Regions from separate parts of the Listeria tempestatis genome, predicted to be linked through region 1. Evidence: riboswitches for the same ligand, from Rfam matches in the RefSeq annotation. Region 1 holds a riboswitch; each other region holds the start of a gene.
What was found. Region 1 has a riboswitch for S-adenosylmethionine ahead of metK (methionine adenosyltransferase). Riboswitches for the same ligand answer to the same signal wherever they lie in the genome.
Positions count from the first base shown of each region.

Region 2: linked by a shared signal. The riboswitch ahead of R8923_RS07745 (methionine ABC transporter ATP-binding protein) and the one ahead of metK (methionine adenosyltransferase) in region 1 are both predicted to bind S-adenosylmethionine.
Region 3: linked by a shared signal. The riboswitch ahead of R8923_RS11195 (VOC family protein) and the one ahead of metK (methionine adenosyltransferase) in region 1 are both predicted to bind S-adenosylmethionine.

Region 1 is NZ_CAUYTK010000001.1:21,630-35,906, forward strand. It holds gene R8923_RS00200 (hypothetical protein) at 1-117, opposite strand, end outside; gene R8923_RS00205 (hypothetical protein) at 349-711, shown strand; gene R8923_RS00210 (Y-family DNA polymerase) at 699-1,976, shown strand; gene R8923_RS00215 (YdeI/OmpD-associated family protein) at 2,070-2,321, shown strand; gene R8923_RS00220 (helix-turn-helix domain-containing protein) at 2,459-3,739, shown strand; gene R8923_RS00225 (WG repeat-containing protein) at 4,025-5,989, shown strand; gene R8923_RS00230 (YitT family protein) at 6,087-6,932, opposite strand; gene R8923_RS00235 (hypothetical protein) at 7,238-7,375, opposite strand; gene R8923_RS00240 (hypothetical protein) at 7,466-7,774, opposite strand; gene R8923_RS00245 (thiol-disulfide oxidoreductase DCC family protein) at 7,889-8,275, shown strand; gene R8923_RS00250 (DUF3116 family protein) at 8,281-8,568, shown strand; SAM riboswitch class I at 8,618-8,721, shown strand; gene metK (methionine adenosyltransferase) at 8,828-10,039, shown strand; gene asnB (asparagine synthase (glutamine-hydrolyzing)) at 10,172-12,037, shown strand; gene mnmM (tRNA 5-(aminomethyl)-2-thiouridylate-methyltransferase MnmM) at 12,054-12,626, opposite strand; gene mnmL (tRNA modification radical SAM protein MnmL/YtqA) at 12,623-13,579, opposite strand; gene R8923_RS00275 (amino acid permease) at 13,714-14,277, shown strand, end outside.
Region 2 is NZ_CAUYTK010000004.1:221,684-235,960, reverse strand. It holds gene R8923_RS07830 (WecB/TagA/CpsF family glycosyltransferase) at 1-495, shown strand, start outside; gene R8923_RS07825 (acyltransferase) at 495-1,004, shown strand; gene R8923_RS07820 (glycosyltransferase family 4 protein) at 1,163-2,239, shown strand; gene R8923_RS07815 (helix-turn-helix domain-containing protein) at 2,283-2,501, opposite strand; gene R8923_RS07810 (DUF2975 domain-containing protein) at 2,511-2,990, opposite strand; gene R8923_RS07805 (SdpI family protein) at 3,060-3,371, opposite strand; gene R8923_RS07800 (ABC transporter substrate-binding protein) at 3,473-4,441, shown strand; gene R8923_RS07795 (FecCD family ABC transporter permease) at 4,438-5,442, shown strand; gene R8923_RS07790 (ABC transporter ATP-binding protein) at 5,439-6,227, shown strand; gene rodA (rod shape-determining protein RodA) at 6,391-7,563, shown strand; gene R8923_RS07780 (arsenate reductase family protein) at 7,828-8,184, shown strand; gene gcvH (glycine cleavage system protein GcvH) at 8,221-8,601, shown strand; gene R8923_RS07770 (thioredoxin family protein) at 8,649-8,957, shown strand; gene R8923_RS07765 (cation diffusion facilitator family transporter) at 9,078-9,956, shown strand; gene R8923_RS07760 (response regulator transcription factor) at 10,045-10,737, shown strand; gene R8923_RS07755 (sensor histidine kinase) at 10,721-11,863, shown strand; gene R8923_RS07750 (hypothetical protein) at 11,940-12,074, shown strand; SAM riboswitch class I at 12,126-12,232, shown strand; gene R8923_RS07745 (methionine ABC transporter ATP-binding protein) at 12,312-13,334, shown strand; gene R8923_RS07740 (methionine ABC transporter permease) at 13,331-13,996, shown strand; gene R8923_RS07735 (MetQ/NlpA family ABC transporter substrate-binding protein) at 14,014-14,277, shown strand, end outside.
Region 3 is NZ_CAUYTK010000009.1:92,618-97,157, reverse strand. It holds partial or broken gene R8923_RS11220 (hypothetical protein) at 1-995, shown strand, start outside; gene R8923_RS11215 (hypothetical protein) at 1,014-1,523, shown strand; gene R8923_RS11210 (nitroreductase family protein) at 1,564-2,193, opposite strand; gene R8923_RS11205 (ArsR/SmtB family transcription factor) at 2,290-2,562, shown strand; gene R8923_RS11200 (hypothetical protein) at 2,575-2,853, shown strand; gene R8923_RS11195 (VOC family protein) at 2,969-3,640, opposite strand; SAM riboswitch class I at 3,709-3,811, opposite strand; gene rpiB (ribose 5-phosphate isomerase B) at 3,866-4,321, opposite strand.

The sequences.
Region 1 (14,277 bases):
TTTCGGTTCGGTATTTTCTTTGCTAGTTTCTTCTTTTTTTGAAGCATTCCCCGAGCAACCAAATAGAAGAACGCTAACCAAAAAAAGTACGCTAACTAAAAAAGTAGCTTTTTTCAAAATAATCATTCCCTTAGAGTTTTTATTGATAGTAGTACTTATTATATCATCTTTCGAAAAGTAGCGATATATTAGATTGGTTAAGATCGTCACGTTATTTCATAAGGTTCTTTTTGATCTAGTCACTTTGTTTTATTCTTTTTTTAAAAAATGACTTTTGGACTGTATACTTTTTCTGGTTAATTTAATATAATTTAATCGAACATACGTTCTTTTTAGGAGGTGGAAAATATGAGTTTGCCTGGTGAAGAATTTGACCGTGGTATCCAGAAATGGGGCGGTTTTATTTTAAGTGAGCATTCAGAACAAATTGAACATGAGAAGAAGCATTTAAGTTGGAAAGAAGCAATGAGTGAAGAAAAAATTGGCTTACTACTGAGTGAAGCATTATTACATCAGCAAACAATTATTATTCAGCAGAAATTGGCAGTTTATACGCCAAATGGTTTTCCAGAAGCAAATTTAATTGGACGGATAGTTGGTATTCAAGATGGCGATCTTTGGATTAGAAGTGGGGAGAAAAACGTAAAGGTACCTTTTGATAGTATCCATCATGTTGCTTGTAAAGAAGGCGAATCAAGATGGTACACATAATGGATTATCAAGCTGTGCCGCGGAAAGATATTTTATGCATTGATGTAAAATCATTTTTTGCGAGCGTTGAATGTGTTTCAAGGGGGCTAAATCCACTAACCTCATTTCTAGTTGTAATGAGCCATTCAGAAAATAGTGGAGGATTAATACTTGCTGCCACGCCACTTATGAAGGAAGTGTTTGGTATTCAAACAGGATCTAGGAGATATGAGCTTCCAGACGATCCACGTATTATTGTTGCACCGCCTCGTATGAAGTATTATTTAACCATTAACTCACAAATTCGGGCGGTTTTTTTACGCTATGTACCTGAAGAATATTTTTTACCTTATTCAATTGATGAAATTTTTTTAGATGTGACTGGGTCGCACCGTCTTTTTGGCTCTACTACACGGATTGCAGAACAAATTCAAGCAGATATTTTGAGGGAAACAAACCTTTATGTTACATGCGGCATTGGTGATAACATGCTTTTAGCTAAGCTTGCACTTGATAATGAGGCGAAACATAGTTCAAATGGACGTGCAGAGTGGCGATATGAGAATATAAGTGATACAGTATGGCGTATCAAAAAACTCACAGATTTTTGGGGAATAGGCATGAGGATGGAGAGAAAACTTAAGGACATCGGTATTAATAGTGTTTATGATTTGAGCCAAACAGAACCGGGATTACTTAAAAAGCATTTCGGTGTCATTGGGCAGCAGCTTTATTATCATGCTCACGGCTTGGATTATAGCCGAATTAATGAAACTTATAAAGCCGTTGAAAAGTCTTTTGGAAAAAATCAAATTTTGGAATGTGACTACAAAGATGCAAAAGAAGTTGTGATTGTCATAAAAGAAATGGCCGAAGACATAGCAGCTCGCTTACGCAAAAATTTTGTTGATACTAATCGGGTGTTTTTGGGTATTAGTTACAGTAAATACAGTCCAATACGCGGGTTTAAACACCAAATTAAAATTCAACCGACAAATTCAAGTACAGAGCTTAAAGCTATTTTAGAAATGTTGTTTTGGAAATATTATCAAAAGGAGCCTATTCGCGTTATTGCGATTTCATTTGGTGGCATTGCCCTAAAAAAAGGTCTGCAACTTAATTTATTTGAAAATCCAATTAAAATGCTACAAATTGAGCAATTAGAACGAACTATTGACAAAATTCGAGCGCGCTATGGTTATAAAGCTTTAATGCATGCCAGTAGCCTATCAAGTGGAGCAACTGGGATAAAGCGTTCTACCTATGTAGGTGGACATCAAGGCTAAACTTTAATAGAAGATGGAAAGTGTTTTGTAAAATGTTTGTCTAGAAATAGATGGGGAAAATACTTTAAAATATGAGGAAGGGAAGATAAAATCGTGAATCCATATATTAAACAAACCAATTTAAAACGTGAAATCTATCCATTACCTGAAGATATTCATCAATTGCTAAAAGAAACACAGGTCTTAGAAGCTTATAAAAATCGTCCTGATTTTCAAAAAAATGATTATATTGGATGGATTGGACGTGCCAAACGTAAGGAAACTCGTGAAAAACGAATTGAACAAATGATTACAGAACTAAAAGGTGGTAAAAAATATATGAATATGGATTATGATGCGGAATAATCCACCCCATTTCTATGATTTATTGATTAGTAGGTACAATATTGTATATAATTGTTTTATAAGGTTGCTGTTTAATTTAATAAAAAGTAGCTCTTGCTAAGGCGGTATATAAATAATAGAGAAAGTTGTTGGATGCTATGAATTTAATAGGTGCTAGACTGCGAAATTTAAGAAAACAACAAAATATGACCTTGAAAGAAGTAGCTCACGGCATTATTTCTGTGCCTTATCTATCAAAGATTGAGCGAGGGAAAAAACCAGCTGCATTTGAAACGTTAGTGGATTTAGCTGAGCGCCTTGGGGTAGAGGAAGAGTTACTTGTTATAAAAAGTGAAAAAGAGTACTCTAATTTATATAAAAGTTTTGATGAGATAGTTATCTTATTATTAAATCATGAAGTAAAAAAAGCAGAAGAATTGCTACATGAAGTAACTTCTGGCATGAATTTGAATTATGTACCGGCTGATATTGCGTTTAGCCAAGCTATTTTACAAGCGACAATCTATTACCGAAAATGGGATGAACTGGCAATAAAAGAAATTGAAGAGAATATATTAAGTGCTCTGGATAACTATGATTTAACAGCTACAAACCCTCATATTCAATCTTATTATTATCAATATTTAGGTTTGAAATATTTTGTGAAAAGCGACTATCAAAATTCACTTAACTCATATGAAAAAGCTTTTTCCATAAGTCACAATATAAAATTGAAATCTTTATTTTGCTGTAAAGAAATCATTAATGCGGTTTGTTTAGTCAATTATGATTTAGTCTTAAGTCTGGTAGAAACCGCACAAAAGACCATTCAAAGTTTAAAAGAAGAAGAACAAGGGATACAAATACAAGTTATTTATTATAAAGGTTATTGTTATTTTGAACTAGGACTTGTAACACAAGCAGCATCCTGTATTCAAGAAGCTCTAGCCTTGTTAGAAAGGTTTCCAGAATGGAAAAGAGAGTTTGAAGCATTAATTCGTTTGAAATATATTGAAATTGCTAGTTTACAAAAAGAGGAAACCTTAGTTTTAAAAGAGGCAAACGAACTTTTTAACATGGTTATAAAAAGAGATGAGCTACGTCCCAACGATTATTTAATGATTGGTGAATTAATGCTCATATTTGCAGAACGTAGCCATTTTGAGGAAGCACGGAAGCTACAAATAATGTTAGAGCCTTTTAGTGAAAAATTTATTGAACTAGAATATTATATTGATTTTATGAAAGCATTAGATATTTTTGCACATGATTCCATTGATATGTATGAAAAATCTATGTTGCAGTTATTAAAAAAGGTGCAAAACTCCAATGATCCAGTCTTTATTGAACGTGTATTGAAGCATGCGAGTACTCATTTTGCCAGCAAAAATCAGTACAAAAAGGCCTACAGTATTTTAAAAAGCCAATATAAATTTTAGGGAAAATTTACTGAAAAAAAGCTACTTAGTGAAGGAAATGGATACCGGTTTCCTTTTTTCTAAGTAGCTTTTTTTTTCTGATAAACTGTTTAAGTGAAGATGAAATTCACTGATTGGTTACGCTTTTTCAAAGTGATGAGGCTGTTTTAAAGAAGATAATTTAAACGATTATTTAGTGGGAAAAGTGAAGACTGACAAAATATCATGTTTTTACTGAAAACAGAGTTTTTCATCTGAAAAAATTTTTAATCCATTTATTCCAAAATACATTAAAGGAGATGTAGCATGAAAGAAAAATTATTAGCACAAGGATTTCTACAAGTAAAAAATGGTAGTGAGGGTTATTATTTTGTGCAAAACAACCAAAAACTTTGGGCAGTTTTTAGTGCAGAAGGTGAGCAACTTAATGATTTTGTATATCAAGAAATTCTAGCTTATGAAGAAGGAAAAGCTATTGCTCGTAGAAATCCACAAACTTTACCTGAAAAAATGTGGTTTTTAGAGTTGAAAGAACGAGAAGTGCCTCAGGGAACATGTAAGCTTTTTTTAAGTCCAACGAGAAATTATCAAGGTGATCCAACAGAAAAAGCATGGTGCATTTTAGATGAAGAAGGACAAGTTATTGGAGATGCCTACTTTAGTGAAATTTTACCAAGAAGAGAAGACGGGTATATTTTGACAAAAGCTATAAATAGGGATACTGGATTTCTTGCACCAAGCGGTCTATTTATTGAACCGGATATTAAAGATGAATGTTGGCCAACCAATATTTTACTATTTCAAGATGGCTATGCGCGTGCCTATTGTAACGGGCTTGGCGTTGTGAATGAAAAAGGAAAGTGGGTCATCCCTCCTAAATATGATGCACTTGCTACTTTATCAGACGGAAAATATTTTTATTGGATTCGGGAAACTAATGAATCTGGTTATGTCGATATAACGGGAACGGAGTACACGCTAAAAAAACATAAAAACAAAAACCTTTATTTATATCATGATAAAAAAGGCAATTTAGCACCTGTACCAGAACCAGGTAAGATTCGTACCTTTGTAGAAGATAGTTGTGGGTTCGGGGAAGGACTAGAATCAGTTATTGTAAATAGTAAAGGTGAACCAATTATTGATGTCGGGTATGAGAAACTAGCGGGCGCTTTTTGGGGAGATATAAGCTATGCAAAAAAAGACGGCTTTTACGGATTTATTCACCGAGATGGTAGAGAGTTAACTGATTTTGTCTATTCACACATTGGCTTTATTTCTAAAGGATATGGTCAGGCAGCAAATGAAGATGAGCGTATACTTGTTGGGGCCGATGGAATTATTGCACGTAGCAAAAAAGGCTATTTTGGGTATAATAATCGACGCAAAGATCCAAAAACTGAAAAATTAAGATATTCTTGTGGCGGAGATATATGGTGTATGATTAGTGAAACAATAGAATTTGCCTTGCTTGATGAATTGGACGATAGCAGAATTACAGAAGATTTAGAATTTAGTTTGTTACAACAAGCACCGGATGGGCAATGTTATTTCATGACTGGAAAAAATACAGCAGTCGATTTAAATGGAAATATTTTAAAAAATATGGAAATGCAACCAGTTCAGTTAGTACAACCAAAATTAAATAAGGAAACACAAAAAATTGTGGATGAACTTGAGAAAACATACTATGGTTTTACTTGTCCAGACCTATTTAAAGATTTAATTGCACATGAGCAATGGCTTGGTGAGCGTGAATTTAGTTATGGACTTTCTGTATTCTATCAGTCTAAGCAAGATATTGAAGAATGGTATGATAACTGGTTTCGTCTGGGGGAGGAGGCTACTCTTAAAATCAAGAAGAGCCTACTTTATCTTGGTTATGCGGACGGGACAGGGGGGTGCTATTTCTTTTTTGTTGATAAGGGTATAACAGATTTAAGTGAAGCGCCAATTGTTTTCATTGGAAGTGAAGGTGAGATAAACATGGTGGCTAGCACGTTAAAAGATTTTTTACAACTTGTCAGTATAAATGCAGAAATTTTGGGAGGATTTGACCGAGATACTCTGGCTTGCTTTTATGTGGATGAGGATGATGAGCCTAGTGTTAATTATTATAAACCATTTATTGAATGGCTTGCATTTAATGAAATACCTATCCTATCCCTTGAAAACTATGAGGAGAGGTCAAATGAAATAATTCAAAATGCACACGATAAATATTTTACTTCACTAAAAGAAATGTTGTCGTCGGTTGGAGTAGATGTATAAATAGATAATAACCTTTCAGACTGTAATGTACTTTTGCTACAGTCTAAAAGGTTATTTCTATAAAGTATGAGTTTAAAAAAACGTAAAAAAGAAACGCTTATTCACTTGTTATTTGTTTGGTAAAACCTTCGCCTACAACACTTTGGGCATCATTAATAATGAAAAAGGCTTTTTCATCGTGTTTATTGACAATTTTTGTAAGAGGTAATAATTGCTGCCTACTAATAACAATATAAAGAATTTTTTTATCTTCTTTTTTATAATAACCCTGCCCATCAAAAAGGGTCATACCTCGTCCAATTTTAAGATCAATTTCACGAGCGATATCTTCATACTTATCAGAGATGATGGTTACGGATTTCTTAGGATTAAATCCTTCTAAAATTAAGTCAAGCACTTTGGTTGAAACATAGAGAGAAACAATAGTGAAAAGCATATTTTGTAGTCCAATAATAAAAGTGGAAGGGATTACGACGATGAGATCGAAAAAGAGGAGCGCATAACTTGTATTCCAACCAAGATATTTGTTTGCAATTTTCGCCAAAATAGCACTCCCTGCTGTTGTCCCCCCGCCGTGCATAATAAGCCCCATGCCAAAGCCCATTAGCACACCAGCGAAAATAGCTGCTATGATGGTTTGGTCGGTTACAAAGGTAATATTTTCGGTTAGACGTAAAAAAAGTGACGTAAAAATAATAGCTATAATAGTCAGGATAATCGTCAATCGGTCCAAAAATTTATACCCAATAATAAGTAAAATTCCATTGAAAATTAAAGTCGTAATGGCAGGGGCAATACCAAATGTGTAGTACAAAATCATTGTAAGCCCTGTAACGCCACCTTCACCAAGATGGTTTGGAATCGCAAAAACGTTTACTGCTAATGAGAAAATAAGCGCTCCTATGATAATTTTCGCAAAATTAAAAGTCCATTTTTTATTCATATGATAACTCCTCTCTTTCCTAGTGAGCAGAAAAAGACCCCGATCAGCCCAAAATGGGTGTCGGAGTCTTTTTGTAAAAAAGCATTAAGGCAACCGCCATTAACTGTCTCACCATAAAAACATCAAATTCTATTACTAAATTAGCATAAAATTTTTAAAATGGCAACTGAGTATCTTTAAGAAAATATCGCCAGGATAGGCATGAGATTAAGTAAAACAAGCCCTAACAAAACAGAAATGACAATTTTTATAACAAGTGGTTTTTCACTTTCTGCTTTTTTCATGTGGAAATCCTCCTTTGATGATTACTTTTTCCAATGAACAAATTCATTTTTTAGCGGCATATAAGTGGCCGTCTTTTTCTTGTAAACTTGAAGCGCTACAATAGCTCCTAAAGTTGCAGGAAAAACGATTGCCAGCACAATCAGCAATGTTTGCTTCATGAAAATCGCCCCCTAGTTAGTGAATTATTTATAGTATTAGTGTACCATAAACTCTAGTTAGGTAGCTATTTTTATTCATAAAAAAACAGGTCATGCAGAACCTGTTTTTTTAGTTGCCGTTTTCTTAGGGGTATTTGATTTTCTTTTAATGAGTGAAATAAGACTGATGATGAGGGCAATTACGTATTCACCAAAGCTTGCTAGAAATAGTGCGATGGCAATTTCAGTTTGCTTTAAGCCGCCGCCATAAAAGCTAATAAAGAATATGATACCACTGGCTACTAAACCGACAGTAGCTAAAAAGTATTTAAACCAGCGCCATTTCACAATGAACTCAAATAAAAGCAAAGCCGCAACAAAGCCTGCTAAAATAATTAAAGTTAGTGGAATTAATGTCATGTTTATTCTCCTTACCGTTAAATTCGAATATATTTTTCTGATTTTAACCATTCTATCATACCACAGGTTTAAAAATATGATAAGAGGAAAGAAAATGACTAGGAGGTTATCAAAATGAAAGCTATTATTTTTTATGATGGAAACTGCGAATTTTGCAAAGAAGTCAAACGAATAATGACGAAATTTGATAAAAATGAAGAGCTAGAATGGCGGGCACTACAAACGTATGAGGGTACCTATTTTTCACCAAGCGATTTATACGAACAATTACACGTTGTAAGTTGGGACGGTCATATTTATCGCGGCTTTTATGCTGTACGCAAAATCCTTACGTACTTATCTTACTGGAAATGGCTAGCATTAGCGTTATATTTCCCAGGAATTCCATTTTTTGGCAGGAAAATTTATCGTTTAGTTGCTCGAAAACGTGGTAAAATAATGTGTTGTATTAAAAAATATATATCACTTAAAGATGTAAAGTGTTTGAAAAAGGAAGCGTGAAGAGGTTGGAAATCCCATTTGGCTTGGCCTATAAAATCATTGAAAATATATATAAGAGCGAATCGAACATTCATGAGCTTATTAATGATCGTTCGAAATCTAGGAAGCAGACTTTGCCAAGTAAAACGGATTTTTTGTGGACAATTTATCACTTGGAAGAGGCCGGATATGTTTTTCGCTACCACAGCAACCAAGGTATTCGTTACGGTCGAACAGAAAAAGGCGATTTATTTTATGAAAAGTATCGGGATGTGCCGCCAAATGAGTGGCCTGAACTTTTAACAGAAAATTAGGCTTGCAACAGTATGGTGCGTATGTTATTCTAAAAAAGAACGAAATCAACTCTTATCCAGAGCGGTAGAGGGACTGGCCCTTTGAAGCCCAGCAACCTACACTTTTTGTTGTAAGGTGCTAACCTGAGCAGGAGAAATCCTGACCGATGAGAGCGAAGGTACGAACTTTCAAGCCTTTTCTCTATGCCTGTTATGTAGAGAATAGGGCTTTTTTTCTTGCCATACGCGGATGGAAGAGATTAAAAGGAGGAACTATCAAATGACAGAAAATCGTCATTTATTCACGTCAGAATCTGTTTCTGATGGGCATCCAGATAAAATTGCAGATCAAATTTCTGATGCGATTTTAGATGCTATTATTGCAAAAGATCCAGATGCACGTGTAGCCTGTGAAACGACTGTGACAACAGGTCTTGTCCTTGTAGCTGGTGAAATTACAACATCGGTTTATGTGGATATACCTAAAATTGTGCGAAAAACCATTAAAGAAATCGGCTATACACGTGCTAAATATGGTTTTGATGCAGAAACATGTGCCGTTTTAACAGCAATTGATGAACAATCGCCAGATATCGCACAAGGTGTGGATGAATCTTTAGAATCACGTAACGGCGAAAAAGAGAAGGATTTACTTGCAATCGGTGCGGGCGATCAAGGATTGATGTTCGGATTTGCGACAGATGAAACCGAGGATTTAATGCCTCTACCCATTCACTTAGCGCACGGACTATCGCGTAAAATCGCTGAACTTAGAAAATCAAAAGCATTAAAATATTTACGTCCCGATGCAAAAACTCAAGTAACCGTGGAATATGATGAAAATAATCAGCCCGTACGGATTGATACAGTCGTAATTTCTACACAGCACCACCCCGAAATTTCAAATGAAACAATAAGGGAGGATATGCTTGAAAAAGTAATTCATGCCGTTATTGATGAAAATTTGTTAGATGCGGAGACAAAGTATTTTATTAACCCTACTGGACGTTTTGTTATTGGTGGTCCTCAAGGAGATGCCGGACTAACCGGGCGGAAAATCATTGTGGATACTTACGGTGGGTATGCAAGACACGGCGGTGGTGCCTTCTCAGGGAAAGATCCAACTAAGGTTGATCGCTCTGGTGCCTATGCAGCACGCTATGTTGCTAAAAATATTGTAGCAGCAGGTCTTGCCAAAAAAGTAGAAGTGCAATTAGCCTATGCAATTGGTGTGGCACAACCAGTTTCCATTTCAATTGAAACATATGGTACAAGTAGTTATTCGGAAAAAGACTTAATTGATGCAGTGCGTGCGAATTTTGATTTGCGTCCAGCGGGTATCATTAAAATGCTTGATTTACAACGCCCGATTTACCGCCAGACAGCGGCATTTGGACATTTTGGACGTTCTGATTTAAACTTACCTTGGGAAGAAACAAATAAAGCAGCCGACTTAAAGGCCTTCTTAACCCAACTTGCAAGTAAACTATAATTTTGAAACGTTGCTTTCTTTTAGCAGCGTTTTTTTATAATTGAAACTGTGCAAATCATCGCGCTTTATGATATGATAGACGTTGTGTAAATGAGAAATTAAATGAAATTTAAAATAGAGGAGAATGTCAGAATGTGTGGATTTGTAGGATGCGTTCATGACCGCATTGCTGAAATTACTGGTGAAGAAAAACAAACATTTAAAGAAATGAATGATATGATTACTCATCGTGGACCTGATGATGAAGGGTACTATACAGATGAGCATGTTCAGTTTGGTTTTAGACGATTAAGTATTATTGATGTGGAAAACGGCCATCAACCGCTAACGTATGAAAATGAACGTTACTGGATTATCTTTAACGGGGAAGTTTACAATTATGTGGAACTTCGTGCGTCACTTAAAGCGGACGGATTAACTTTTGAAACCGAAAGTGATACAGAAGTCATCATTGCTACATATGCAAAATATAAAGAGAAGACGGCTGAAAAACTACGCGGAATGTTTGGTTTTGTCATTTGGGACAAAGTTGAAAATACCGTATATGGTGCGCGTGACCCATTTGGCATTAAACCGTTCTTTTATGCAGAAGAAGACGGGAAATTATATATGGGTTCTGAAAAAAAATCGATTTTACATGCGCTAAAAAGCAAAAAGTTAGATGAAGTTTCTTTGCAAAATTATATGACGTATCAATTTGTGCCAGAGCCTGACACACTTACGACAGAAGTAAAACGTCTATTACCCGGACATTATTTTACTAAAAAAATAGGGGGAGACATGCAGTTTACACAGTATTTCAAGCCAGAATTTGCTGCTGTTTCGAAGGCTGAGGATACATTTATTAAAGAAATTCGCGATGTTATGTATGATTCTGTTAAAATGCACATGCGTTCTGACGTACCAGTTGGTTCCTTTCTTTCTGGCGGAATTGATTCGTCAATTATCGCTGCTATTGCAAAAGAATATCATCCAGCAATTAAAACGTTCTCGGTCGGCTTTGAGCGAGATGGTTTTAGTGAAATTGATGTTGCAAAAGAAACAGCAGATAAACTTGGTGTAGAAAATATTAGTTATGTTATCACACCTCAAGAATATATGAACGAATTACCGAAAATCGTTTGGCACATGGATGATCCACTTGCTGATCCAGCAGCGATTCCGCTTTATTTCTTATCACGTGAGGCGCGTAAGCAAGTAACAGTAGCACTATCAGGCGAAGGAGCAGATGAACTTTTCGGTGGTTATAATATTTATAATGAACCCAATTCGCTTTCCATGTTCAACAAAATGCCTAGCGTTTTTAAATCCATGCTCGGAGGCGTTGCGAAAGTGATGCCAGAAGGAATGCGCGGAAAAAGTTTCTTAGAACGCGGTACAACACCAATGGAAGAGCGCTATATTGGAAATGCAAAGATGTTCACTGAAGCAGAAAAACGCATTTTACTGCCTGGCTATATGGAAGGATACGATTACACAAACATTACAAAGCCATTCTACGAGGAAACAAAGCACTACGGACCAGTTGAGCGGATGCAGTACATCGATATGCATACATGGCTACGTGGCGATATTTTGCTGAAAGCTGACCGCATGACGATGGCGAATTCACTTGAAGTACGAGTTCCTTTCCTTGATAAAGAAGTATTTAACGTTGCGAAACAAATTCCCGCATCGCTTAAGACGACAAACGGAACAACGAAATATATTTTACGTAAAGCGGCAGAAACTTTCGTACCCGACCACGTTTTAAATCGCCGTAAACTAGGGTTCCCAGTCCCAATTCGCCACTGGTTAAAAGCAGAAATGAATGAGTGGGTAAAAAACGTCATCCATGAATCAGAAACGGATCACCTTATTAATAAGGCGTATGTTTTACAACTTCTCGATGATCACTGCGCTGGTAAACACGATTACAGCCGCAAAATTTGGACAGTTGTGATCTTCATGATTTGGTATTCCATCTATATCGAAGAAAAATATGATTTTAATAAATAATCAAAAAGAGCGGAAATTAATTTTTCCGCTCTTTTTTTTCGATTGCCACAATAAATGGTGGGTGGTTTTGCTGGTTGATGAAACCGTATCTGAGAACATGAAAGTCCTTTTGCGACAAGGATTCAGCATAGTTTAGGACAGCTTGTTTTTCGGCTTTGCCTGCATCATGACCATGATAGATGACTAAGATGACAAGGCCACCAGGACGGAGCTTTGCGAGCGCCTGCTGGATGCTTAAAATCGTTGTTTCGCTGAGTGTCGTAATGGACTTATCACCACCTGGAAGGTAGCCAAGGTTGTAGATGGCCGCTTTAATTGGCAGGGGGACGCAATTTTCGATTTCCGCATGGCTTTTTTGGAGCAGCTTCACTTGCGCTAAGCAATTGGCTTCTTTCAGTCTCTCACTTGTATTTTGAATCGCATCATGTTGAATATCAAACGCGTATACCGTACCATTTGTGCCGACTAAATTAGCAAGAAATAGCGTGTCATGGCCGTTGCCACAAGTCGCATCAATCACTACATCACCAGGGAAAATGATTTTTTTCAGTAAACCATGACTAAAGGGGAGAATACCATCTAAATTCATGCCTTTACCCCCGAAAAAGATTTGCCCTGATAGCTATCACGAAAGACGAGCTCTCGGTCGATAGCGTTTAGCACCTCAAACTTATTCAAACTCCACATTGGACCAATTAAATCGCTAACACCGCCGTCACCCGTGATGCGGTGGATAACCATCTCTTTTGGTAAAAGCTCAAGTTGGTCACAAACGAGCTTCACATAGGCTTCTTGCGTCAAAAACTGGAGGTCGCCACGCTTATAATCCTGAACCATTGGCGTGCCTTTCAAAAGGTGGAGGAGGTGAATTTTAATACCTTCAACACCGCTTTCAGCAACTTTTCGTGCAGTTTCAAGCATCATATCAGGTGTTTCTTTTGGCAAACCATTAATAATGTGCGTACAAACGCGAATACCTTTGGCATGCAGTTTCTGGACACCTTCCAAATAAGTATCATAGTCATGAGCCCGATTAATCAGTTTCCCCGTTTCATCGTGAGCTGATTGAAGACCAAGCTCCACCCATAAATAAGTGCGTTCATTAAGCTCCGCCAAATATTCCACAACATCATCTGGCAAACAATCGGGGCGCGTTGCAATCGAAAGCCCAACAACACCTTCCTCATTTAAAACCGTTTCATACTTTTCACGTAAAACAAAGACGGGGGCATGGGTGTTTGTAAAGGCTTGAAAGAAAGCAATATATTTGCCGTCTTTCCATTTATGGTGCATTTTACCCCGAATGTCATCAAATTGTGTTTTCAAGTCAAAGTTTCTATCACCAGCAAAATCGCCAGAACCAGCAGCGCTACAAAAAGTGCAACCGCCGCGTGCCACTGTGCCGTCACGATTAGGGCAATCAAAACCGCCATCAAGAGCTACTTTAAAAATTTTCATACCAAATTGTTCGCGGAGACAATAATTCCACGTATGGTACCGCTTGTTATCGCGGCTATAAGGGAAGGGATTTACTTGTGTCACAATACTTCTACTCCTTTTTATTCAATGTGTTAAGTTTACCACAAATAGTTGACGCATAAAATAAAGTTTGCTATATTTAGTTATGCTTTCTTATGGTAAAGTGATAATACGTTAAACAAAAAGAAGTCACAATTATGTCGCAAAAAAAGAAAATGGGCTTTTTTATCTTAACGGCCCTCGTCATCGGAAATATGATAGGTTCTGGCATCTTTATGTTGCCAAGACAAATGGCAGAAGTCGCAAGCCCGCTTGCAATTTTACTCGCATGGTCCATTACCGGACTCGGTGTTTTAATGATTGCCCTTGTTTTTGGAAATTTGGCGGTTAAAAGACCTGATTTAACAAGTGGCGCACAAAGTCATGCCTATGCTTTATTTAAAAATCAAAATGCGAAACAGATGGCTGGTTTTATTGCTGTTTGGAGCTACTGGGTGGCCAACTGGGCTGGAAACGTGTCAATTATCACCTCGTTTGCCGGCTATTTATCCGTGTTTTTCCCTATATTAAACAGTACTGATACGTTAGTTAAAATCGGAGGCTTTCAGATAACAGAAGGACAGCTCGTTACATTTTTCGTGTGTTCCGTCTTACTTTGGGGCGTGGCGCTCACCATTTCACGCGGCGTAAGCGCAGCAGGAAAAATCAATTTAATCGCCACCACTGCGAAAGTCATTGGCTTCTTTCTATTTATTATCGTG
Region 2 (14,277 bases), on a different contig from region 1:
CCTGAACGTGTGACAGGTATCGATTTATTTGAAAAATTAGTTGAGAAAAGTGCAGAAAAAGGATATCGAATTTTTTATTTTGGTGCTGCTGAAGAAGTCGTACAAAAAGTTGTGCGTATTCATAAAGAGAAGTTTCCAAGATTACAAATAGCGGGTTGTCGAAATGGTTACTTTGATAACTGTGAGTCAGAACAAATTGCGCTTGATATTCAAATGGCACAAGCAGATATTGTATTTGTTGCTTTTTCCAGTCCAAAAAAAGAATTTTGGATTCGAGAGCATTTGAACACTATGAATGCTTCTTTTGTGATGGGGGTAGGAGGAAGTTTTGATGTTATTTCAGGTTTAACAAAACGTTCACCTAAATGGATGCAGGAAATAGGGTTAGAATGGTTTTATCGATTTCTTCAGGAACCACGCCGCATGTTTAAACGTTATTTTGTAGGAAATCTAAGTTTTATGAAGAAAGTGCTAAAAGAAAGGCGGCGTAAGTAATGCTTGCAATTTTATTTTCATTGCTCAACAATCTTCCGATGCCTAATCGCTTTTTAACTGGACGTTTACTACGTAAATTAAAGAATCGAGTTGCAAAATCTCTTTTTGGAAGTTGCGCGGACAACAGTAACTTGCGACCCAATTTAAAACTACGTTATATGAAAAACATTCATATTGGGACGCGTTCATCAATTGGTGATTATTCGCGGATTATTGCTGCAGCACCAGTTCATATCGGTGATGATGTTTTAATGGCGCCAGAAGTAGTTATTTTGACGGAGACACATTGTATTGATGGGACAACAAAAATTTTAGACAGTGGAACAGAAAAAAAACCAGTTTTTATTGGCAATGATGTTTGGATTGGAACGCGTGTTACGATTTTAGCGGGTGCAGAAATTTCAGACGGGTGTGTTGTAGCAGCGGGTGCTGTTGTTCCAGCAAAAAAATATCCGCCGTATAGTATTATTGGCGGAGTCCCAGCAAAAGTAATTCGTGAAGTGAGATAAGAGGAGATAAACTATATTGAAAATAATTTGGAAAATGGGTGTGTCTAATTGTAGTATGCTGTTTTCTAAAATTTTAAATAAAAAAGGATAGGCAGGTTTTATGTAGACCTTGAGTTTATCAAGTTGTGGCAAAAAATATTTTGAAAAGGAATTTTGACATGAAAATACTTGTTATTGCCAACATGTTTCCATCTAAAGAATACCCGTCATATGGTATTTTTGTGAAAAATCATGTATGCATACTTGAAAAAGCATCAAGCAAAGTTGATACGGTTACCATGTGTAAAGCACTAAATAAGCGAAAAAAGTTATGGAATTATATTGTTTTTTATTTTCGTATATTCTTTACTTTACTATTTAAACAATATGATGTTGTTTATTTGCACTATGCATCCCATGGTGCGATTCCCATTTTATGTGCGAAAGTCTTAAATCGCAAAATTAATCTCACTGTCAATGTGCATGGTAGTGACGTGTTCCCTGAAACACGTATTCAAGAAAGGCTACAATTATGGGTGGCAAGGGTATTACGACAGGCAAATCATATTGTTGTGCCGTCTAGTTATTTTAAACAAGTCGTTATAAAACGCTATCAAATTGCATCTAGTGATATTTTAATATCGCCATCTGGTGGAGTAGATCGGATGCTTTTTACACCTCAAGAAACAGATAAAGATTTAGGTGTTTGTTGTGTTGGCTACGTGGGACGAATTGATATTGATAAAGGTTGGGATGATGCTCTTCACGGGTTTGCTCAATTTAAGCGCATGTCAAATCGGCCTGTTCGGCTTATTATGGTGGGGAATGGTAAGGAAAATGAGCAAAAAGAGGCGCTTATTCAAAAGCTTGGGATTCAAGAAGATGTGCGTTGCTACAATTTATTGCCGCAAAAGGAATTGGCCGCACTTTATAACGAAATGGATGTTTTTGTTTTTCCTAGCCGAAGAAAAGGAGAGAGCTTGGGTCTTGTCGGTATCGAAGCAATGGCATGTGGGGTTCCAGTGATTGGTAGTCGCATTGCGGGAATTCAAGGCTATTTGATTGAGGGAGAAAACGGCTATTTTACAGAAGTGGGCAACGCTAGCTCGATTGCTGAAAAATTGTTTCAATTTAGTTCAAGTAGTGAGGCTGAAAAGCAGCTGTTAAAGCGTAATGCCTTTCATTCGGCGATAGCATATGACCAGCAACTAGTTCAAGATGAAATGGTAAAATTATTACCAATCCTAGCGAATTAACACTCAGCCAGATTTTACGTATAAGTAGACACCCTAGCACATGCTAGGGTGTTTTGTCGTCTTTTTGATATTCTAAAATATCGCCAGGTTGGCAATCGAGTGCTTTGCAAATACCTTCTAGTGTTGAAAAGCGGACGGCTTTTGCTTTACCGTTTTTTAGAATGGATAAGTTTGCCATTGTAATGCCGACTTTTTCGGATAGTTCCGTAACGGACATTTTTCGTTTGGCGAGCATAACATCTACATTTATAATAATGGCCATATCATCACCTCATATCGTTAAGTCATTTTCAGATTTGATGGAAATTGCGTTTTGTAGAAGCTTCTCAAGAACAGCTGAAAAGATAGCAATAATAAATGCGGCGAAAATAATGATGCCTCCGATAAAAATAATTCCAGGCGCATCTGAAATATCAGCTGACAAATAAAAAAGCGGTAACGCGAGTAAATAAAGGCCACTAATTAGGAAGGCAGAAAATTTTATTTTGGTTAAATTTTTAACTGCAACGTGTGAAAAAGCCTTATTTTTGTCAATTAAAAGTAATAGTTTGAACGCTTGTACGACGGCAATAAAAAATGGAATGGCGCTCAAATAAATGCTAGCAAACGCGATATATACAAAGGCTTGCTGATTTGGAAAAATTTCAAGAGCTGCGATAAACAAGGGGGGAAGAGCGATAAATGCAAGCGCCACTACGGGAATGCAAAGCACAATAATGACGATTTTTAAAAATAAAGTTTCTTTTTTCATACTAAACACCTCACTACTTTTAGGAATAGTATTAGTATAAAATAAAGTTTATTGTTTTTCAATAATAAATTATTGTTTTATTTTATGTTCGGTTAATAAAATGGATAGGAAGAATAAAATTAAAAGGATGACAAAAAACAGACTACTGCGTATGAAAAATGGGATGGGAACAAAACTTAGTGCAACGTACAGGATAAATGTGGCGATACCGATTATGAGCCAAAGTTTACCTAAATAGCGATGTGCGAATTGAAAAGTCTCAGGTGATTTTAAACTCGCTTTTGTTCGGTAGCTAAGGGTTTGATTTTGGTTTGTTGGCGTGAAAAAATAAAAATAGGTGCCTAAACCGATGAGCAAGAAAGGGACTAAAAAGTCTAGCATATGATCGCTCCGTTCGTAATGAAAATGATTCTCAATCAACCTTTGAATTAAAAGGGTTTTTCTAGTACAATAAATATACCAGAAAATACGGGGAGGAAACTATGAAAAAGGCATATTTTGGACTGGTTTTTATCGCGATTTTATTTCTTGCTGCTTGTTCAGGGGCACCTGAGTCGGTAGAAAAAGAAGCTTCTAGCGGAGAGAAAGCGGAAAAAGCAGTTTTAACGATACATGATATGGCGGGGCGCACGGTCACGTTTGATAAATTACCGAAGCGGATTATTACGCTTACAAATTCAGATATGAACATTGTTTATGCACTCGGTGGAAAAGTAGTTGGACGGCAAACGCAAGATGCGAGCGGCGTAAAGCCAGAGGAAGCGAAAAGCGCTACGGAAGTTGGTAATACGCATGATTTGAATTTGGAAAAAATTGCGGCACTTGCGCCAGATGTGATTGTGGCGAGTTCGGAGCAAAATTTGAAGGATGTACCAGCGCTTGAGGCAATTGGGGCGAAGGTGGTTTTGACGGGCGCAAATTCGGTGGATGATATTAAGACGCAAACGGAAGTGCTGGGGAAATTACTTGGTGCGGAGGCGAAAGCGAAGGAACTAAATCAAACGCTAACCGAGCGGGAAGAGGCTATTCAAACGGCGCAAGCAGGTAAGCATGTCCGGGCGCTAATGATTTTAGGGGCTCCGGGAAGCAATTATGCGGCTTTACCTACATCGCTTAGTGGGGATACTTTGCGAATTGCTGGCGGAATGAATGTTGCTGAGAATTTAAAAGGTGTGGAAAACTTTCCGCAATATGCGGCGTTAAATATTGAAAAAATTGTTGCAGAAGATCCTGAAGTGATTTTTTTAATGATTCACGGCGGCGATGAAAAAGAAACGGAAGAGGCTTTTCGGAAAGAAATGGAACAAAATGATGCTTGGAATTCGACTACGGCGGTAAAAAATGGCGATGTCATGGTGCTTCCAGCCGATTTATTTGGAACAAATCCAGGTGTTAGAATTGAAGAGGCACTTGATTATATGACGCAGAAATTAAATCAGGTGGCGAAATGAATAAGGCGCATGATCCAAGACGTCGTCGCCGTTTAATTTCGCTTGCTGTCGTTTTAGTTTTACTTGTTATTGTATTTTTTTACGGCTTGACAACTGGTTCGGTGGGACTTTCTTATTCGCAAGTCTGGCACGTGCTAACTGGGGATGGCGACACACTTTCAAACCAACTTGTATGGAATTTGCGCTTGCCGCGAATGCTAATTGCCTTTTTAGTTGGGGCGGCGCTCGCAATTTCAGGTTGCCTACTTCAAGGCGTTATGCGAAATCCGCTCGCAGACCCAGGCGTTATTGGTGTATCGGCGGGCGGCGGCCTTGTTGCCATCATTTTAACAATTGTTTTCCCTACCTTATCGGGTTTCGTCCCGCTTGGCGCATTTTTAGGCGCATTTGGAACAGCCCTTTTAATTTATATCGTGGCTTGGGATAAAGGCGTTTCACCGCTGCGCGTCATTTTATCAGGTGTAGCGATTAATGCCTTTATTACGGCGATGACTTCTGGCATTATGGTGCTTTACTCGAATCGTGTACAGAGCGTGATTTCGTGGATGACGGGCACACTTTCGGGGAAAAGTTGGTATCACTTGGAGATGATTTTCCCGTACATGGTGGTTGGATTTTTCCTTAGCATTTTTGCCATCCGCTCCTCTAATGTATTAATGCTCGGGGACGATGCGGCGAAACTATTAGGATATGCGGTTGAGAAACATAGATTCTTTATTATTATGCTAGCGGCATTTTTAAGCGGTGTCGCGGTCAGTGTGGCGGGGCTAATTGGCTTTGTTGGACTTGTTGTCCCGCATATTTTTAGACTCATTATCGGGAATGATTATAAATATTTGCTACCCATGTCGGCGCTAGGCGGTGCAGTTTTGGTAGGCTTTGCGGATACGGCAGCACGAAGTTGGTTTGGTTCTATTGAACTGCCAGTTGGGATTTTGCTTGCGATGATTGGCGCACCGTTCTTCCTCATTTTATTACAGAGAGGGCGTGTTACTTCATGAAAATAAACATTGAAAACCTTTCTTTTTCGAGAAAAAAGGATTTTGCGATTCACGATTTATCACTCAAAATTGAAGAAGGAAAAATAACAACGCTTGTGGGGCCAAATGGTTCGGGAAAATCAACAATCCTCCGGCTAATGATGCGCCTTCTTGAACCAAAAGACGGCATTATTATGCTTGATGGAACTGATTTAGCGGAGATTAGTGCGAAAAAGTTGGCGAAGGAAATGACGATGTTATCACAGGCACCAGACGGACTTTTAGATGTGGTGGTGCACGATTTAATTGCTTACGGAAGAATGCCGTATAAAGCGTGGCTTAGTAGTGGGCTTACGACAGAAGATGAAACGGTAATTCGTTGGGCGCTTGATGTTTGCAATTTGGAGCATCTCGCTTATCGACCGCTACATACATTATCAGGCGGCGAGCGGCAGCGAGCGTGGCTTGGTATGGCTTTGGCGCAAAAAACGCCGATTTTATTATTAGATGAACCGACGACATATCTCGATATTGCGCATCAATTGGAGCTTTTAGACTTGCTAACTAAATTAAATCGCGAATACGGGATGACGATTGTCCTTGTTTTACATGATTTGAATCAAGCTGCACTTTATAGTGATTATATTTTTGCTTGCGCTGATGGTGCGATTGCGAAAACGGGTACGCCGCATGAGGTGTTTACGACGACACTTTTGGAAGAAGTTTTTCATATAAAAGCTGAGGTTTCAGAAGTTGGCGATAAGTTATCGATTCGGCCGGTTGCGTCTACGCGTTTCTCATCATAATTTTAGATTAGAATTTCGTGAAAAAGCTTCCCATCCAGTAAAAACTTGATATAATGGAGAGAGAATTTTTATGTTATAATGTATAGATTGGGTTTTACGGGAGTGTTTGGGGGGCAAAAGAATGAAATTTTATTTGTTAACCAACGAGTTAGGAGCGTAAAGAATGAATCAGCAAAATAAAATGGCGGGGCGAATTGATTACGGTATTGTTTTAACTTTAATGCTGCTCTGCTTAATTAGTTTAATATCGATTTATAGTGCCCAAATTACAAATGAGCAGTATGATACGAACTTTGTGATGAAACAAATCGTTTGGTATATGGTGACGACATTTGCGATTATTGTCATGATGCAGCTTGATTACGACAGGCTGACAAAATGGGCGTACTATTATTATGCGCTTGGAATCTTCTTGCTTGTTTTTGTACTTGTTTTTGGTAAAGAAGTAAAAGGCGCTAAAAGTTGGATTGTTATTCCGTTTTTAGGAAACTTACAACCGTCTGAAGTTGTTAAAGTCATCATTATAATTGTTTTAGCGAAGGTCATTATGGACCATAACAACAAGTATAAAATACATACGATTAAGTATGATTTTTGGTTGATTGTGAAAATTGGGCTTTTTGCTGCAGTGCCACTTGTACTTATTATGATGCAGCCTGATTTAGGGACAACACTTGTGTTCATAGCAATTATTGCGGGAATGATTCTTGTATCTGGGATTACATGGAAGATTATTGTGCCCTTATACGGCGGAATTATTGCACTTGGCACGGCGGCGATTTGGATGGTTATAAATCATCAAAGTTGGCTCATTAAAATTGGTTTTAAACCGTATCAGTTTGATCGTATTACAACATGGATTAATCCAGAAACAGATCCTCAAGGCGGAGGATATCAAGTTTTACGCGCGATGACAGCAATTGGGTCAGGTCAGATTACCGGAAACGGTGCTGGATATGATGCGATTGCAATTCCAGAAAATCACAATGACTTTATTTTTACGATTATTGGTGGCGATTATGGTTTTGTAGGAGCTAGTATTTTACTTGCACTGTATTTCCTTCTTATTTACCAAATTATTCGTGTGGCGCTTGATATTAATATTCCATATTATTCATATATTTGTACGGGTGTTGTCATGATGATCATGTTCCACGTTCTTGAAAATGTTGGAATGAACATTGGATTACTACCTATTACGGGGATTCCGTTACCATTTATCAGTTACGGTGGTAGTGCCTTGCTTGGAAATATGATGGCAATAGGTCTCATTTTATCTATTCGCTTTAATTATCAAAAATCGATGTTTGAAATGGAGAGTAAAATGGTCAATTAAAGCTGAATCTAAATGATTCAGCTTTTTTATTGGATTAAAACTTGTACGTGAAATTTGTGTGCTACTTACTCAATTTTTTGTTTTAGTAGTGACACGAAAAAGTGGAGGAAAGAAGAAATACTAAAAAATTAATGGCAATTATGTATGCGCTTTCTTATCTTGTGCTTCTTTTAGTCAAAAGTTGGGTTTTGCTTGCTTTTTTATTTGTACTTTTTGGGGAAATGGACTATGATAGAAGTAGATTTAGGTGGGAAGGGAGTAGCGATGGTGATAGATTTTTATTGGTACCCGAAATGTTCAACATGCAGAAAAGCAAAAGCTTGGATTGAGGAAAACGAGGTGGAGGTTAACCAAATTGATTTAATCGAAAATCCGCCAACTAAAAGCGAACTAAAGGCACTGTTTGAGAAAAGTGGCTTGCCGCTTCGCCGTTTCTTTAATACAAGTGGGATTAAATATCGCGAGCTTGGTTTAAAAGACAAGCTAGATGAGATGCCTATAGAGGAAGCTTTCGAATTGCTTGCTTCTGATGGGAAATTAATTAAGCGTCCGCTTACAACGGATGGAAATAAGGTAACACTCGGCTTTAAAGAAGAAGAATTTGAAGCTGCTTGGAAATAAAATTGCGCTGTTTTATTAAAAGGAGGAGTTTTTAAAATGAGTTTGCCAAAAGATTTATTGTATACGGAAGAACATGAATGGGTAAAAAAAGATGGTGATACTTATATCATCGGCATTACAGACTTCGCACAAGATCAATTGGGGGATATTGTTTTTGTTGAATTGCCAGAAGTTGGCGATAACATTCAGCAAGGTGACTCAATTGGAAGTATTGAATCTGTTAAAACGGTTTCTGATTTCTACGCGCCAGTAACTGGGGAAGTAGTAGAAATTAACGAAGGTTTAGAAGATGAACCGGAACTTTTAAACAGCGATACATATGAAAAAGGTTGGATTTTAAAAGTAAAAAATGTGTCTGCTGAACAAATTGATGCCCTATTATCAAGTGAAGATTATGAAAAAGTAATTGAAGATTAATTTCTGAGCCAGCCTTTGTAAGGTTGGCTCTTTTAAAGGAGGAAAGTATGATTCAATTTGAAAAACAAGATTTGGTGCGCTTTTTGAAAGAGGGGAAAAGTGGCTTTTTTTATTTTTATACGCCGTTATGTGGCTCTTGCATGCTTTCTCGGCAAATGATTGAGCTGGCAGAAAAAAGTTCGGGTATTGAGGCGTATGCGCTAGATTTAAATTTCTCCAAGGAATTTGCCCCGCTATTTGAAATTGAGGCAGTTCCTGTTTTAGTACGGATCGAACATGGTGAATTTGTGAATAAAACGTATACTTTGCATAGTGTAGTACCAATTTTTAACTTTCTAGAAAGTTTACCAGAGTAAAAAAAGTTTCGCTTCCGATATAGAACTGGCTTATGTTAAAAAGGTTGCTGTAGACCCATTTGACTTTGATATGATACACTTATTCAGGTGTTTGATAAGTGCGATTTGGGGGCAAATAAGATGAGTCATAGTAATTTAACAATTTTATCCGTAATCAGTAATTTTATAATTGTTGTTTTAAAATTAATTGTTGGTTTTTTGACGGGTTCAGTAGCGGTTATTTCCGAGGCAGTGCATTCCTCGATGGATCTTTTCGCTTCTGTTATTACTTTTTTTTCGATTCGGATTGCAGGGCGGCCTGCTGATGATGATCATCCGTACGGCCACGGTAAGGCGGAAAATATTGCGGGTACAATTGAAACGTTGCTCATTTTTGTTGCGGGCATTTGGATTATTGTGGAGTCGATTAATAAGTTTACGAACCCACATGAAATTCGCCTCCCAGCACTTGGTATTTTTGTCATGCTCTTTGGGGCAGCTGTCAATATCATTATTTCTCGGGTGATTAAACGCGCGGCTGATAAGGCAAACTCGGTCGCCATGAAATCAAACGCGCTACATCTTTATACGGATGTTTTCACTTCACTTGGTATTGCGGGAAGTTTGTTACTAGTGTATTTGACGGGGTGGACTTGGCTTGATCCGGTGATTGCAATTTTAACGGCAATTTACATTATGTTTGAGGCTTGGAAACTTTTGAAAGAATCATTTCCGCCACTTATGGATCAACGTTTGAATAAAAAAGAGGAAGAGGAAATCAAACGAATTATTTTAGCCCATAAAGAAGATTTTATTGAGTTTCATGATTTTCGTTCGCGAAGAGCGGGGACGGAGGAATATATTGATTTTCATCTTGTTGTGTCGAGTGAGATGACGGTTACAGAGGCGCATTCACTTTGTGATACGATTGAGCGGGAGATTGGTGAGTTCTATTCGAAGGCGCAGGTGTTGATTCATTTAGAGCCTGAGGAGGAACGCGTCTATTCACAAAATGTTTAATATTTATTAAAGAAATCTAAACGGATTTCTTTTTTTTTCGTTGTGATGGTACAATGAGGGTAATAAAAATGAGAAGAGGTAAGGAACAATGACATCCATTTTAATAGCAGATGATGATAAGGAAATTGTCGATTTGGTCAAGCTTTACCTTCAAAATGAAGGGTATGACATCCATCAAGCTTATGACGGGGCTGAAGTATGGAAGCTCGTAAATAAAATTGATTTTTCACTAATTATTTTAGATATTATGATGCCAGAAATGGACGGCTTAGAAGTTTGTCGCATGATGCGCAGTGAAGGGATTTTAACCCCCATTTTAATGTTGAGCGCAAAAGCGGAAGATAACGATAAAATTATGGGGCTATTAACTGGGGCGGACGATTATATGATTAAACCTTTTAATCCGCTAGAGCTTTCTGTTCGTGTTAAGGCCATTTTAAGACGCATTCAAAATATGCAGTCGGTTGTGGCTAGTGAGACGAATGATTTAATTATTGGTCCGATTGAAATTAACCGGGATCAACACATTGTGACGGTTAACCAGAAAGAGCTTCATTTAACAACGTCCGAGTTTGATATTTTACATCTACTTGCGAGTGAACCAGGCCGAGTTTTTAGTTCAGAATATATTTTTGAAAAAATTTGGCAGGAGCAGGCATTTGGCGCGAGTAAAACAGTGATGGTGCATATTAGTAATTTACGTGATAAATTACGGGAAGCGCTAGATGGTGAGAATGTGATTAAAACAATTTGGGGAGTAGGGTATAAAATTGAAATTTAAACGAATGATTGAGCGACTCGCGCATGTGATGAGTCCTTGGCAAGTTGCTTTTTTTGCGATAATTTCGTGGTTACTCGCAGGTATTGCACTCCAGACCATTTTTCTATGGGTGCAGTCGATTCGTGATGAATCCGTAGTACTTCGTGGTTTAAGCGATTCATTTATGGATTTGTTTGGACGTGGAAAATATAACAACGTAGTAGAGTCGCCAGTGGTACTTCTTGCAAAATATATTATTACACTCCTCATTGCGCTACTTATTTTCTATATTTTTTACCGACTGATGCGCCAGAGGAAACTAAAAAAGCAACTGCGCACGATTAACTACGCGCTAGGTCTTGACCGCCCAGTCGACACGATGAGTCTTGTTCCAGAAATTCGCGAACTAGAAATGAATATTGAGAAGATGCGTTCACGCCAAGAAAATTTAATGAAGCAGGAACAAGAAGCGCAACAGGCGAAAAATGATTTAATCACAAATGTATCACATGATTTAAGAACGCCGCTCACTTCCATTTTAGGCTATTTGAGTTACATTCATGATGATCGTTACCGAGATGAAGTCGAACTCAAATATTACACCGAGCTTGTTTATGACAAGGCAAAGCATTTGCATAAGCTCATTGATGATTTATTTTCTTATACAAGATTAGAAAGTGCAGAATATACGCTGGAAAATGATCGGTTAGATATGGTCGAGCTGCTCCGCCAACTTGTCGCAGAATTTGATGGACTTGCACGTGATAAGGGCATGGAAATCATTGAAACTTATGAGGCGGACAATTTGGTAGTAAGTGGTGATGGCAATCAAATTATGCGTCTTTTTGAAAACCTATTTTCAAATGCACTGAGATATGGCGAGGGAAATCAACATATCGATTTAATTGCCCGAAAAGAAGAAGACTTTGCGGTAATTGATGTTATTAATTATGGTGAGGAAATTCCTGCGCTTGATTTGCCGCACTTATTCGATCGTTTTTACAAAGTAGATAAAAATCGTACAACGACAGGAACGGGTCTAGGTCTTGCGATTGCAAAATCAATTGTGGAGCGCCACGGCGGTCTTGTGATGGCAACAAGTAAGCATCATAAAACAACATTTACTGTGAAACTGCCACTCATCTAATCTTTAGCTTTTCTTTCTTTTTTCTTTCTCGTGTTTTTAGCTTGGCGAAGTAAAATTTAAGCTAGGAGGGGAAGAAATGACAAAGAAAAGCTTTTTTATTATGTCGATTGCAATTTTAACTGTCATCGCTGTCTTTTATTTTACATACCAAACGAACTCCGTACTATCATCCATAAATCCAAAATTTACTGTTGACAAAAGAGCATTCTAAATGTAATATGAAAAAACAGGACGCGTTTCATACGCGCCACTAAAAATTTAATTCTTATCAAGAGTGGCGGAGGGATATGCCCGACGAAGCCCAGCAACCTAAGTACACACTTAAGGTGCTAATTCATACAGGACAAAATTGGTTCTGAAAGATGAGAAGAAAGTCGTACAACGTTAAATTCGTGCCTTTCTGCTCATGCAGAAAGGCTTTTTATATTGAGAGAAAAAGGTGAAGCGAATGATAACACTCCAAAATGTAGTAAAAGACTACACGACAAGAAGGAATAAGGTACGAGCCGTTGATGATGTTAGTTTGGAAATCGCAGAAGGTGAAATTTTCGGTGTCATTGGTTATTCTGGCGCAGGGAAAAGTAGTCTAATCAGGCTGTTCAACGGTTTGGAACTTCCGACAGCGGGACAAGTTGATGTAAACGGTAAGGTAGTAAGTCAAATTCGCGGGCGAGAACTTCGGAAGGCTCGGCAAAAAATTGGGATGATTTTTCAACATTTTAATTTGTTGTGGTCGCGAACGGTTTTTGATAATATCGCGTTCCCACTAGAAATTGCAGGTGTACGCGGACAAAAACGCAAAGAACGTGTAAACGAACTCATCCGCTTAGTCGGACTTGAAGGGAAAGAAAAAGCATACCCCTCGGAACTTAGTGGCGGTCAAAAACAGCGTGTTGGTATTGCACGGGCGCTCGCAAATGATCCAACCGTTCTACTTTGCGATGAAGCTACAAGTGCGCTCGATCCGCAAACAACGGATGAAGTTTTAGAACTGCTATTAGATATTAACAAGCGTTTAAATTTGACGATTATCGTCATTACGCATGAAATGCATGTTATCCGTAAAATTTGTAACCGCGTTGCCGTTATGGAAGCTGGGAAGGTCGTTGAGCTAGGGGACGTGTTAGAAGTTTTCAAACATCCGAAACAAGCTGTCACGAAACGATTTATTGAACAAGTCACAGAATCAGATGAAACGGAAGAATTAATTCGCCTCCTGCTTGAAAATTACTCGGAGGGCAAACTCGTTAAACTTCTTTTCATGAGTGAAAATGCGACAAGACCAGTCATTTCGGAAGTAGCGAAACAACATGATGTATCACTAAACGTGCTTCACGGCAGTTTAACACAAACACAAAATGGTGCTTACGGGACGCTTTATGTGCAAATTGAAGGTAGCGATATTGAAATTGAAAATACCATTCAACATTTACGTGATTTGAAGATTGAAACAGAGGTGATTGAAGGATGAAGGAACTCTTCCCAGATGTTGACTGGCAACTTATGTGGGGCTACACGCAAGAAACGCTCTACATGACCATTTATTCTTTAGTCGCTGTTTTCATACTTGGCATTTTACTCGGCTTACTACTCTTTTTAACAAACAGAAATGAGGGAGTGCCAGCTAAAATTTTATATTGGATTACTGCGATACTTGTAAATGTATTTCGCTCGATTCCTTTTATTATTTTAATCGTTTTACTTCTACCCATGACCAAAACGCTCGTTGGAACGATTATTGGACCAAAAGCCGCACTACCCGCTTTAATTATTTCCGCAGCGCCATTTTATGCCCGCATGGTAGAAATTGCTTTTAGAGAAGTTGATAAAGGCGTCATTGAGGCAGCTAAAGCGATGGGCGCAAATCTTTTTACCATCATCGGTAAAGTTTTAATTCCGGAAGCTTTGCCAGCTATCGTTTCAGGTATTACCGTCACAGCAATTTCGCTTGTTGGTTTTACGGCGATGGCAGGTGTAATCGGAGCAGGCGGACTTGGAAACGCCGCCTACTTAGAAGGTTTCCAGCGAAATCAACCTGATGTCACAATCGTTGCGACAATCATAATTTTAATTATTGTCTTCATCTTCCAAATCATCGGCGATTTACTCACAAAGGCAGTCGATAAAAGATAAAAAAAGGAGAGTTTAACATGAAAAAAATTTTTGGTGCAATTTTAGTTTTTAGCTTAGTATTAGTTTTAGCCGCGTGCGGCAGTGGTTCTTCGGACAAAAAGTCATCCAGTTCTAGCGACAAGGAGTTAATTGTTGGTGCTTCCAACACGCCTCACGCGCAAATTTTAGAACAGGCAAAACCGATTTTGAAGAAAGAAGGTATTAACCTTAAAATCGTCAAGTATACCGACTATGTAATGCCAAATAAAGCACTAGATGAAGGCGAATTAGATGCCAATTAT
Region 3 (4,540 bases), on a different contig from region 1:
AGGATGTGGATTATACTCTTATCCAAGAACTTATGGGACCATCTGCAGGTCTCATGAATGAAAACTACTCTAAATGGGAGCCGAATACTGAAAAATTAAATCGTGTTATAGCGAATTTGCAAGGCATGCGAGATAATTCTATTTTGCTTTTGCAATCTGTTGATTCAGAGTCAAATAATAGTTTGTATCGAGAGCTGAAAAACTATAGTAATGATATTATGCAACGAATGACGTTATTAAATGTAGTGTGTGAAACAGAAAGTTTTCATGGAGCTTATAAGGGAGGAGAGCCGGATATTAGAGTGACGAATCAAGAGGACGGATCTGTTGCGCTAGAATTCAAGGAATTTAGAAATATAGGTTCGCCTAGTGCGGCAGTATTTTCTAATTTTGCAGATTCATCTATAACTATATCTGGTACGCAGAATGGAAATATGATTGATATCTCGGTTCTTCAAGAATCAAGAGTTGGTTTTGCAAACCATTTTGGAGCGCCGTCGCTAGTGGATGCAACCACAGATTTTACCGTGGATCAAGCAAGTGGGCTAGCTATAGATGGACTCTCAGATGCAGCAGGAGCTGCACTTGAGAGGAGTGGAAAGATTGGTATGTCCAAACTTATTGGCTATGTCCCGTTTGTTGGAGATTTAGTTTCAGCAGGAATAGATTACTATACTGATGTACAAGAACACCAAGCCAACACAACCTTTATTGAAGGGCAATTATCAAATATAGAAAATGCGCAAATATATTCCAATTTTGATTGTGTTGCATCGATTGTTACGATGGATACAGCAGCTACACAAGGAAGTACGATTTATATTGAAGTTGGGCAAGAAACACACGAACGAGTAAGGAATGTTAACGAAACATGTGGAACTAATTTTACAGTAGCTGAAATTGTTCGAAATCCGCAAAAAGTAATTGATGAGGTTATAAAGTTACGGGATATCGGTTTGGGAGATGCTTTTGACGAAGCCATAGCTAAAAAATAGAAGGCGGAGAGGGATAGTATGAAAAAAACGAATAAAATGCTAGTCATCGGCGCTCTTTTTGTTTTGCTTGCAGGGGCAATTTGGTTATACATATTAAATGAAAGAAGTGAGCCTAAAGTGGAAGAAGCAGCAGTATTTACAAAGCAAGAGCTAAGTGCAGTTCAAGTAGATGTCTTGGTAAGTTACCTTTATATGTCTGCCAGTCCGAGTATCAATGCTGTGGATAGAACGATGACTAATAAATCCATGCAACTTGACCCGACTGAAGACACAAAGAAAGCAGTGACCGTGCTGAACTATTATTTGTTTGATGATTTATCAGAATACGATAAAAATGCGTTTGAAAAGGCGAAGGAATATGGTTTTGATAAAGAACATCGTTTGACGCTAGAGTGGGTAATGGCTCATAATAAAAAAACTTTTGATATTTTATATGGATTACAAGATAATGGCTCCATATTTTCTGACAAAGATGCTATTTTGAAAACCTATACCCGTATTATAGAAAAAGATAGTAACCCTAAATAATGGTAATCAAAAAGAGTTCGCCCGGGCGAACTCTTTTTGATTATTTAAAACTCGTAATCTCCGTAGCATCCAAGCGATAAGAAGGATAGCCAGCATCTTTTGCTTTCCCAATTGAGAGAATCATAATTGGTGTGTAGCGTTTTGTGTCCATGTCGAAAGCTTTAGCGACTTCTTCACGTTCAAATCCGCCGATTGGGTTAGTATCATAGCCATAAGCGCGAGCGACGAGCATGAATTGCATGGCAACTAGGCCACCATCAATGAGGGTAGTGCGTTCTAGTTCGCTTTCAGAAGCGCTTGCAAACATTGCGCTTAAAGCTGGAAGTTGCTTATCTTTGACTTCTTGCGGCATCAAACCTTTTGCGACCGCCGTACCGTAAATTTTTTCACCATTTAGAAACGCATTTTTATCCCCAAAAAGAATAATCATCGCAGAAGACGTGTCATTTTGCGTCGTGTTAAAGCGTACTAGAGGGCGAAGTTTTGCTTTTGCTTCTGCTGTGTCCGCAACGACAAAGCGCCAAGGCTGCATGTTGACAGAGCTCGGTGCGGTTGTCGCCTCGTTTATCATTTCGAGCATTTCCTCATGGGTAATCTTCACATTTTCGTCGTAAGCGCGAATCGAACGGCGATTCTTCATCAAGTCTTGAAAATCATTATTTTTGTACATCTATATGCCTCCAAAGTTCTAATTTTATCGAACTATTGTACTTTAGCACAGAATGTTTTTATCGGCAAATAAATCGTCCTATGATAAGATAGTTTTATGAAAACTTTATCTGAGGAAAAATTATTAATAATTTTACAAGCACTCGCTGATCCAATTCGCTTAAATATATTTCGTTGCCTACTAAAAAACGGGGAACGCTCCGTAAATTGCAGCGAATATCAAATCGCCAAATCCACCTTATCGCACCATATTAAAATTTTGAAAGATGCCGATTTAATTCAGCTACGAAAGGAAGGAACGACGCATATTTATTCGGTCAACGCGGAACTAATTGCTGGCGCACAATCGTTTTTTGATGTTTTAAAGTAGAGGAGACGAAAAATGAATTATTTAGCCGATTTAGAAGAAGCGTATGCGCTAGGCTGTTTTGATGCGCGAATTATTGCCATTTTAGACCGTATCATTTTAAGCGCTGACCTCTACCAAGACCAAGATGCCGTCTTAGAAGCCCAAACTTTACTGTTCGAAGCAGCGACTTGCCAACAATTGCGCGCCAAGCAATGGCAGGCGTATGAATGGCTACGCTCAGAATATCAAAATGGCAATTTAGAAATCGACCACGATGAATTGGTCAAACAATTAATTGAAAAACACCCGTAACTTTTCCACAAGGCGAAAAGTTACGGGTGTTTTTATCCACAAGTATAAAATAGGGTGCGTCAAGCAATTGGATAAGCATTTGTGGATAATGTGGATAACTATGTGTATAAGTAGGCTAGCGGAAGCGATAAAATCCTTCTCCAATTCGAAATTCCGTTTGACTAATAACATCTGATGTAGCATCAAACACAAGTGCATGTAAGCGATTAGCTGATCCTTTTGTAAAATGTACAGCAATATCACCAAAAAATAGCGAATTGTGGATAACCTGTAGATTAAAAAGCTCTGCCCAGTATTTTAGCGCAAATTTGGGGTTATCCACACGAATGCGGATTTCTTTAAGTGTATGAAAATTTTTCGATGGTACCGCCGCTTCTTTTTTCTGGATAAGTGGATAAGCTAGGCCGTTTAATGAGCCTGAAATAGCGTAAATTGGTCCAGTCTCTTCTGCCGCTGAGATGGGTATTAGTTCATGCCCTTTTTTAAAAAGGTGTTTGCGAAGGCCATCTAAATCATCAGTTTCCATAACAAGGTGCCCTAAAATTTGTTTGACGGGTAAATAAGTAAGGGCCTCTTTTCCTAGGAAAGTTTTGGATGCGGCTGTTTTTTCAGTAATACTTAAAAATTCGATATGAGGAGAACTAAAATCTGTGACGGCTGACCGGGTGCCGGGTAGGCTACGCTTTTTATTTGTGTACAATTTTAAACCAAAATGATGCAATTGTGTGCATACTGCTTCTAAATCGTGAACGAAATGAACGGCATGACTAACGGATAATGAATTCATTTTATTTGCTCCTTTCGACAAAAGAAAAACTCTCCTTTCAGAAAAAGAAGAGTGCATAAAACAAACTCTTCTCATCTGCCAAGCTTTACGCCTGCTGGATTTAGCACAGTGCCCGTAGGTCTGTTGCTGAGATATCACAGGGCCGAGTCCCTCCATCTCTCTTGATAAGAATTCCGAGTATTTTCATTTGGATTATAAACATTAAACCATTTTTTTTAGGAAAAATCAACTTTGAGTGTTTTCAAACTGTTCAATTTGGCTAAGGCGATTTGCGTGGCGTCCGCCTTCATAGTCCGTTTCTAACCAAAGTTTAACAATATCGAGTGCAAGTCCCGGGCCGGTAACACGGGCGCCTAGTGCGAGGACGTTGGAATCATTATGTTCTCGTGTAGCATGTGCCGTAAAGGTATCAGAAACGAGAGCGCAACGAATACCGTGTACCTTATTTGCAGCAATGCTCATACCAACGCCAGTGCCGCAAATTAAAATGCCGCGTTCTACGTCGCCGGAAGCAACTTTTTGGGCAACGGTAAATGCTAAGTTTGGATAGTCAACAGAATCGGGAGTTTCTGGTCCGAATTCTTCAAAATCAATTTTCTGTTCTTTTAAAAACGTAATGATGTTCTTTCGAAGTGTTATACCTCCGTGATCAGAAGCGATGGCAACTTTTGAGATTTTCATTTAGATTCCTCCTCAAGGTTATTATATTCATTATACACGTTAAAATTAATTTATAAAATGGAAGTTTTTAAAGTTGGAAATGGCTATGAATCATCCTAAAGAACTGGTAACAAAGGGTTTTAGATAGAATTTAATAAAGTATGAAATGTTCAATTAATTGTCACAAATACGATGAAAATTTGTGATATAATTATTTTGTGGGTTTATATCCATAAATAC